Regions from separate parts of the Acidipropionibacterium virtanenii genome, predicted to be linked through region 1. Evidence: riboswitches for the same ligand, from Rfam matches in the RefSeq annotation. Region 1 holds a riboswitch; the other holds the start of a gene.

The links. A riboswitch is a leader RNA that binds a small molecule or an ion and turns the genes downstream of it on or off. The one in region 1 is predicted to bind thiamine pyrophosphate.
Region 2: another riboswitch for thiamine pyrophosphate. It lies ahead of JS278_RS03440 (thiamine ABC transporter substrate-binding protein); the one in region 1 lies ahead of thiC (phosphomethylpyrimidine synthase ThiC).

The regions. Positions count from the first base shown of each region.
Region 1 covers NZ_CP025198.1:186,703-190,908, forward strand. Annotated here, with positions in the region: gene JS278_RS00835 (suppressor of fused domain protein) at 26-712, shown strand; gene thiC (phosphomethylpyrimidine synthase ThiC) at 814-2,601, opposite strand; TPP riboswitch at 2,601-2,708, opposite strand; gene JS278_RS00845 (hypothetical protein) at 2,732-3,001, shown strand; gene fumC (class II fumarate hydratase) at 3,097-4,206, opposite strand, start outside.
Region 2 covers NZ_CP025198.1:777,321-781,526, reverse strand. Annotated here, with positions in the region: gene JS278_RS03445 (ABC transporter permease) at 1-813, opposite strand, end outside; gene JS278_RS03440 (thiamine ABC transporter substrate-binding protein) at 819-1,883, opposite strand; TPP riboswitch at 1,922-2,039, opposite strand; gene JS278_RS03435 (nucleoside/nucleotide kinase family protein) at 2,081-2,662, shown strand; gene JS278_RS03430 (rhomboid family intramembrane serine protease) at 2,737-3,423, opposite strand; gene JS278_RS03425 (TIGR01777 family oxidoreductase) at 3,424-4,206, opposite strand, start outside.

The DNA.
Region 1 (4,206 bases):
TTCCCCCGCCTATTAAGGTGAGGGCGTGACCAACGACGACCATATGGACGCTGCCCGACTACCCGGGGGATTCGTCCCCGGGCCCATAGACCCCGAGGAGCTGCCTGCCGACGTCGCGGTCCCCGAGACCCTGCCCCCGACCGGCCCTGCAGTCGTGGGCGCCGCCGTCGGGTCGATCGGCGGGACGCCGAATGTCGAGGGGATGGTGGACGCCGCCGGCGACAACCGCGTCGACGTCCTCACCTGTGCCGACGCACCGGCCCCCGGCTGGACGACCTGGTCGACCGTCACCCTGCACGCCCGGCCCAATGAACTGCCGATGGCCGACGGCACGAAGCTGGACGTCCGCGTCGAGCTGATGGCGGTCGGCATGCCCGGTTCCGACGTCATGGGCAAGATCCTGGGATCCTGCGCCTTCGCGGTGCTCCAGGACGGCTGGATGATGGCCCCCGGCGTCGTCTACGGCGACGTCGTCTCCCTCTACGACGACAAGGCCACCACCCCGCACATCATGTGGTCGCACCCCTTCACCGCCGGGGATCTCGGTGCGGTGGAGATCGATGACGACCTCAAGGTGCACTGGCTGATGGCGGTGCCGATCACCGAGGCCGAGCGCACCTTCCTCGAGCAGAACGACTACGAGGCGCTGGCCCAGCTGCTGGACTCCCACCAGGTGAACTACACCGACATGCACCGGGAGTCGGTGGTCTGATCCGCGACACTGTGTCGAGTTGATGCGGAATGACCAGCATCAACTCGACACAGCTCACCGCCCACAGTGGGTGACCGGTTCCCCCACCGGCCCCTGACCGCTCAGCGGCGCACCGGGTCCGGCAGGTACACCTCTCCTCCGGAGGCCCTGAACTCCGCCGCCTTCGCGGCCATTCCGGCCTCGGCCACCCGTCGCTGCTCGGCGGCGTCACCGAAGTCGTCGCGGATGTCCTGGGAGATCCTCATCGAGCAGAACTTCGGCCCGCACATGGAGCAGAAGTGGGCCGTCTTCGCGGGCTCGGCGGGCAGGGTCTCGTCGTGCATCGACTCGGCGGTCTGCGGGTCCAGGGACAGCCCGAACTGGTCGCGCCAGCGGAACTCGAAGCGCGCCTTCGACAGGGCGTCGTCGCGCTCCCGGGCTCCGGGGTGGCCTTTGGCGACGTCGGCCGCGTGGGCGGCGATCCGGTAGGTGATGACGCCGGTCTTGACGTCGTCGCGATCGGGCAGCCCGAGGTGCTCCTTGGGGGTGACGTAGCACAGCATCGCCGTGCCGTAGCGGGCGATCTCGGTGGCACCGATGGCCGAGGTGATGTGGTCGTAGCCGGGCGCGATGTCGGTGACCAGCGGCCCCAGGGTGTAGAAGGGGGCGCCGTCGCACAGCTCCTGCTGGCGCTCCACGTTCTCGCGGACCAGGTGGAAGGGGATGTGGCCGGGCCCCTCCACCATCACCTGGACGTCATGCTCCCAGGCCCGCTTCGTGAGCTCGGCCAGGGTGTCGAGTTCGGCGAACTGGGCGGCGTCGTCGGCATCCGCCAGGCATCCGGGCCGCAGCCCGTCACCCAGGGAGAAGGCGACGTCGTAGCGGGCGAAGATCTCGCAGAGCTCGTCGAAGTGCTCGTATAGGAAGTTCTCCCGGTGGTGGGCCAGGCACCAGCCGGCCAGGATCGATCCGCCGCGCGAGACGATCCCGGTGACCCGGTCGGCGGTCAGCGGCACGTAGCGCAGCAGCACCCCGGCGTGGATCGTCATGTAGTCGACGCCCTGCTCGCACTGCTCGATGACGGTGTCGCGGAAGATCTCCCAGGTGAGCGCCTGGTGATCCCCGTCCACCTTCTCCAGAGCCTGGTAGATCGGCACGGTGCCGATCGGCACCGGGGAGTTGCGCAGGATCCACTCGCGGGTGGTGTGGATGTCGTCGCCGGTGGACAGGTCCATCACGGTGTCGGCGCCCCAGCGGGTGGCCCAGCGCAGCTTGTCCACCTCGTCGGCGATCGACGAGGTGACGGCCGAGTTGCCGATATTGGCGTTGACCTTCACCCCGAAGGCCTTCCCGATGATCATGGGTTCGGCCTCGGGGTGGTTGACGTTGGCGGGGATGATCGCTCTCCCGGCGGCCAGCTCGTCGCGCACCAGGGAGACGTCGCAGCCCTCGCGCAGCGCCACGTAGCGCATCTCGGGGGTGATGACGCCGACCCGCGCGTAGTGCATCTGGGTGACGGTGGCGCCGGCCCGGGCCCGCAGCGGGGGACGCCGTTCCCCCTTCCATTCCTGGCTGGCGGCACCGCGGCGCACCGCCGAGCGGCCGTCGTCCGACAGATCACGGCCTCGCGGCTCGTAGCTCTCGACGTCGTCGCGCCCGGTGATCCATCCGGAGCGCAGCGACGGCAGGCCGCGGGTGACGTCGCAGTCGGGGCCGATGGTGCGGTAGACCGCCAGCGGGGGATTGGCGCTGCCGTCGGGGGCGTCGTCCTGGTTGATCATGGTGACCGGGACGTCGATCCCGTGGGCGGCGTCGACCAGATGGCCGAGGTGGTGGGTGGGGTAGTTCTCCCCGTCCGGGCGCGCAGTCGTGGCGTCCTTCTCGGGGGTGGTGCGGGTGGACATGGGCATGCCAGTCAGCTCCTTCTTCCTACGTCGGCATGATCCGAACAGGTTCGAACGGTCCGGGCGGCGTGAGCCCGATCTCAGTCCTCTGCCGAGGACTCCCGTGGGATGTGGCCCACCCTAGACCCCGCTCCCGGTGCTGTTCGGGCGGGTCTCATCTCGACATGGAGGGGTCGATCACCGGCCCGAGCTGACGGCCAAGACCCTCTCGGTGGGGAGCTTCACGGGCGCCGGGGGCCCGGCGACCAATGCCGCGGTGACCTTCGCGGCGCTGTGCCGGGCGTTGGGAGAGGGCGGCGTGACCGGCCTTCTGACGGCCCTGGACGGCGGATCCTGGAAGGACCGGTTCGAGCCCCTGCTGCCCTGGATGGACGATCCGGGTCTGCCGGGCATCGTCGCCTCGTAGGATTCACTCCCAACACGCCGTCCCGCAGCTCTGGAGAGCGCGATGACGGCGTGTTGGGAGGAAAATCCTCGGTGGGGGGTTGCCCCCTCCATTGATTATTCAGCCGCGGACGGATGGGTCATATCGGCGGGGACTACCCACTTGTCGAAGTCCTCGGCGGTCATCCCGCCGACGGTCAGGGCCGACTCGCGCAGCGAGATGCCCTGGTGGTGGGCGTTCTTGGCGATCTTCGAGGCCAGGTCGTAACCGATGTGGCGGTTGAGGGCGGTCACCTGCATGAGGTTCTTGTCCAGGTTCTCGTTGATCTTGTCCATGTTCGGCTCGATGCCGTAGGCGCAGTGGGTGTCGAAGGACACGCAGGCGTCCGAGAGCAGGCGGATCGACTCCAGGCAGGCGTGGGCCATGACGGGCTTGAACACGTTGAGCTGGAAGTTGCCCTGGGAACCGGCGAAGCCGACGGTGGCGTCGTTGCCGAAGACCCGGGTGGCGACCATCGTCATGGCCTCGCACTGGGTCGGGTTCACCTTGCCGGGCATGATCGAGGAGCCGGGCTCGTTCTCGGGGATGAGCAGCTCGCCGATGCCGTTGCGGGGGCCGGAGGCGTACCAGCGGACGTCGTTGGCGATCTTCATCAGCGCGTCGGCCAGCACCCGCAGGGAGCCGGAGACCTGCACCAGGGCGTCGTGGGCGCTCAGCGCGGCGAAGAGGTTCTCGGCCTGCTTGAACTCCAGGCCGGTCTCCTCGGTGACGTGCTTGGCGACGGTGACGCCGAACCTCGGGTGGGCGTTGAGGCCGGTGCCCACGGCGGTGCCGCCGATGGCCAGTTCGCGGGCCCGCGAGTCGGCGTAGCGGATGCCGTCCAGGGCGAAGTCGAGCTGGGCGACCCAGCCGGAGATGACCTGGCCGAGACGGATCGGGGTGGCGTCCTGCAGGTGGGTGCGGCCCACCATGACGACGTCGTCGTACTGCTTGGCCTTGGCGTCGAGGGTGTCGCGCAGCTGAGAGACCGCCGGGTACAGCTTCTCGTTGATCTCGGTGACCACGGCGATGTGCATGGCGGTCGGGAAGGTGTCGTTGGAGGACTGACCCCGGTTGACGTGGTCGTTGGGGTGGACGGGCGCCTTGGAGCCCATCTGCCCGCCGGCGATCTCGATGGCGCGGTTGGAGATCACCTCGTTGGTGTTCATATTCGACTGGGTGCCCGA
Region 2 (4,206 bases), 590 kb from region 1:
GGCCACCACCAGCAGCTGGACGATCGCCAGGGAGGAGGCGGCCGGAAGGTCGAGGAACTCGACGGTCTGCAGGTAGATCTCGGTCTCCAGGGTGGAGTACTTCGTCCCTCCCATCACCAGCACCACGCCGAAGGCCGAGGCGCAGAACAGGAACACCACCGAGGCCGCCGAGGCGATGGCCGGGCCCAGCGCCGGCAGGGTCACGGTGCGGAACACCCGGGCCGGCGAGGCACCCAGGGCGGAGGCCGCCTCGCCGCGTCGCGGGTCCAGCTGCGACCACGTGGATCCGACGGTGCGCACCACCACCGAGTAGTTGAAGAACACCAGGGCCGCGGTGATCGCCTGCCAGGAGCCGTCCAGGCCGAGGAATCCCAGCCGGCCGGTGTCGGCCAGCAGGGTGCGGAAGGCGACGCCGACCACCACCGTCGGCAGCACGAAGGGCACCGACACCAGTCCGCGGGCGAGGGTGCGCCCGGGCCAGCGCACCCGGTAGAGCAGGTGGGCTCCGGGGACGCCGAGCAGCAGGCACAGGGCGGTGCCCAGGGCGGCCTGGCCGAGGGTGAAGCGGATGATGCGCCAGGTGCGCGGGGCGGCGAAGGTCGACGCCATCACCGACCAGGTGGGATCGCCGGCCTCGTCGACGAACCCCTTGGCGATGAGGTTGGTGGCGGGGGCGGCGAAGAAGACCGCCAGGAATCCCAGGGTCACTGCCCCGGCGAGCACCCAGCAGGCGCGCCACAGCCGCGTCCCGGCGCGACCCGAGCGGGGCCGGGCACCGGGATGCGGCCGTGAAGGAGCTGCTGTCGCCGCCATCCGATTCAGCCCTGGACGGTGGCCGTCCACTCCTTGACCCAGGTGTTGCGGTTCTTGGCCAGGGTCTTCGGGTCGACGGTGTAGGGCTTCGGGGACAGCGGGGCGAACTTGGTCCACTCGGTCGGCAGCTTCACCGAGGAGTCGATGGGGTACATGTACATCTGGCCGGGGATGTCGGCCTGGGCCTCCTTGGAGAGCAGGAAGTCGATGAAGGCCCTGGCCCCGGCGGTGTTCTTCGCCCCCTTGATGACGCCGGCGTACTCGGTCTGGCGGAAGCAGGTGCCCAGCAGCGCCGAGGTGGACGACGTCTTGCCGTCCTTGGAGACGGTGAAGGCCGGGGAGGTGGAGTAGGACAGCACCAGCGGGTACTTGCCCTTGCCCTCGCCGCCGGAGAAGTCGACGTTGTAGGCGTCCTCCCAGCCCTTGTCCACCTTGAGGCCGTTGCTCTTGAGCCTGGACCAGTAGCCCTTCCAGCCGGACTCGCCCTTGGCGCCGACGGTGGCGGCCAGGAAGGACATGCCCGGGGAGGAGGTGGCGGGGCTGGGGACGACAAGGAGGTTCTTGTAGGCGGGCTTGGCGAGGTCGTCGAGGGTGGTGGGCCTGGCGAGCTTCTTCTGCGCGAACCAGGCGTCGTCGGCGTTGATGCACACGTCGCCCTGGTCGACGGGGGTGAGGTTGTTGCTGGTGGACTTCGCGGCGGAGGTGGCCGAGGAGGGCAGGGCCTTGGAGGTGTAGGGGTCCACGACGCCGGCGTCGACGGCGCGGCTGGAGAAGGTGTTGTCGATGCCGAAGACGACGTCGCCCAGCGGGGAGTTCTTGGTGAGGACGAGCTGGTTGACGACGGCGCCGGCGTCGCCCTGGGCGACGAACTTCGGCGTGTAGCCGGTCTTCTTGGTGAACTCGGCGACGACGTTCTTGCTCATGGCCCACGAGTCGTGGGTGATGATCGTGACCTCTTTGGAGGGGGTTTGCGACGACTGGCCGGACTGGGAGCCCGTCTGACCGCACCCAGCCAGGGCGAGAGTGGTGAGCAGCGCCAGGGCGATACGGCCCCTGCGGTGGTGGAACATGGATCCTCCTGTTTCAAGGAGGGGCTGGGCTCGGCGGCCCGGAGAGGTGCTCGACTCCCTACGCCGGTTCTGTCCTCGCATTCCGAGGCCCGGATCAGGTTCGAGGGTCTGCCCGTTGGGCACTCTCAGCGATTTCTCGCTCCCCTGTCGACCCGCCCGACCATACCAGTGATCCTGTCGAGGATCTCGTACAGTGAATGGCCGTGCCCCTCACGCTCGCGGCCGGCAGCCCGGACCTCCTCGACGCCCTGACCGCCCGCATCCTCGCCGATGCGCACGGCTCGCGGCCGGTGGTGATCCTCGACGGCGGCTCCGGATCGGGCAAGACGACCCTGGCGAACCGGCTGGTCGCAGCGCTGGAGGCGGCATCCGGGAGCGCCTGGCAGCTGGTCCACGACGACTTCTACCCCGGCTGGGCAGGGTTGTCGGCAGCCTGGACGGTGATTCCGGGCGAGATCCTCGCGGCACACGATCCCGGATACCGAATGTGGGACTGGAAGGCCGGCGCTCCCGGCGAGCGGCGTTCCCTCGACCCGCACCGGCCGATCCTGGTGGAGGCCTGCGGCGCGCTGACCCCGGCGTCAGCAGCACTGGCCACCACCACGATCTGGATTCAGGCCGACGCGGCCGTCCGGAAACAGCGGGCCCTGGCCCGTGACGGGGACATGTTCGAGCCGTGGTGGGCGCTGTGGGCGGTGCAGGAGGAGCTGCACCGGCTCCGTCACCGGCCCGGGCACCTCGCCGACGTGCGGATCGTCTGCGAGGAACTGTCGAGTTGATGCTGAATGACGGACATCAACTCGACAGTTCCTCGCAGCCCTGAGCCGGGAACGGGCTTGAGCAGACCAGATTCTCAGCCCGCGACTGTCGTGAACGCGTACTTCAGCACGATCGCCAGGACCATGACCACGGCCAGGGTCCCGAGCGCCCACCAGGTGAGGGACCGCTTCCCCCGCTGCACCCGCTTGGCGTCCTCGAAGAAGACGACCCCGCAGACCGCACCGATCGCGAACCCTCCGACGTGGGCCTGCCAGGCGATGTCGGGGATGAAGAAGACCAGCGCCACGTTGAGCGCCAGCACCATCCACAGCGATCTGGTCGATCCGCCGAGACGCCGCTGCACCACCAGCAGGGTGCCGAACAGGCCGAAGATGGCCCCCGATGCCCCGACCACCCCGTCGTACCAGCCGGGGACCAGTGCGCCGCCGGTCTGCGACCCGGTCGCCATGACCACGAACAGGGCTCCCCCGGCCAGCGCCGAGAGCAGGTAGCTGGCGAGGTACCGTCCTCGTCCGAGGAACCGCTCCAGAGCCCGGCCGAGTGACCACAGCGCGAACATGTTGAACCCGATGTGGGTGATGTTCGTCGAATGGGCGAATGCGGAGGTGAGGAACCGCCACGGCTCGGCCTTCCCGGCGGCGGCGCTCAGTGCGATGTCGTTGACGAAGTCCGGGATGGCCAGCTCACCGAGCCAGACCACCACGCAGATGCCGATGAGGGTCCAGGTGACGACCGGGATGTATCCGTCCCGCCTGGCCATTCAGCGCCTGCCCTTCAGGGCGGTGGCGATGGCGGCGTCAATGGTGGGGTCGGCGAACTCGAAGCCGATCTTCGCCAGCAGGTCGCCGCGCACCCGCTGGCCGGTGAGCAGGGCCTCCTCCACCAGCTGGGTCCCGAAGACGAGTTTGGCCGCCGGCGTCGGCAGCGGCATGAAGTGCGGCCGCCGCAGGGCGCTGGCGTAGGCGTCGATGAAGTCCGAATTGGGCACCGGTTCGGGGGCGACGAGGTTGATCGGGCCCTGGACCCGGTCGTCGGTGAGGGCGGCGATCATCGCGGACACGTGGTCGCGCAGGCTGATCCAGGACAGGTACTGCCGGCCCGATCCCATCCGCCCGCCGAGTCCGAGCCTCACCAGGGGCCGCTGCTTGGCCAGGAACCCTCCCATGGGGGCGATCACCTGGCCGGTGCGCAGGGTCACGGTGCGCACGTCCTCGGGCGCCTCATGGGCGACCGTCTCCCAGCGCAGGCAGACCTCGGCGAGGAATCCCTCCCCGGCGTCGTCGTCCTCGCTCACCCACTCGTCGCCGCGGGGGCCGTAGTAGCCGACCGCGGAGCCGTTGAGGAAGACCTTGCAGCGCTCGGAGCTCTCCAGGGCGCGGGTGACGATCCGTGTCGTGTCGACCCGGGAGGTGACGATGCGGTACTTGCGCTCCTCGGTCCACCGGCCCCCGGCGATGGGTTCGCCGGCGAGGTTGATCACGGCGTCGACGTCGTCGAGGAAGGGCGGGGCGATGGAGAGAGTGTCGAGATCCCAGCGGCGGTC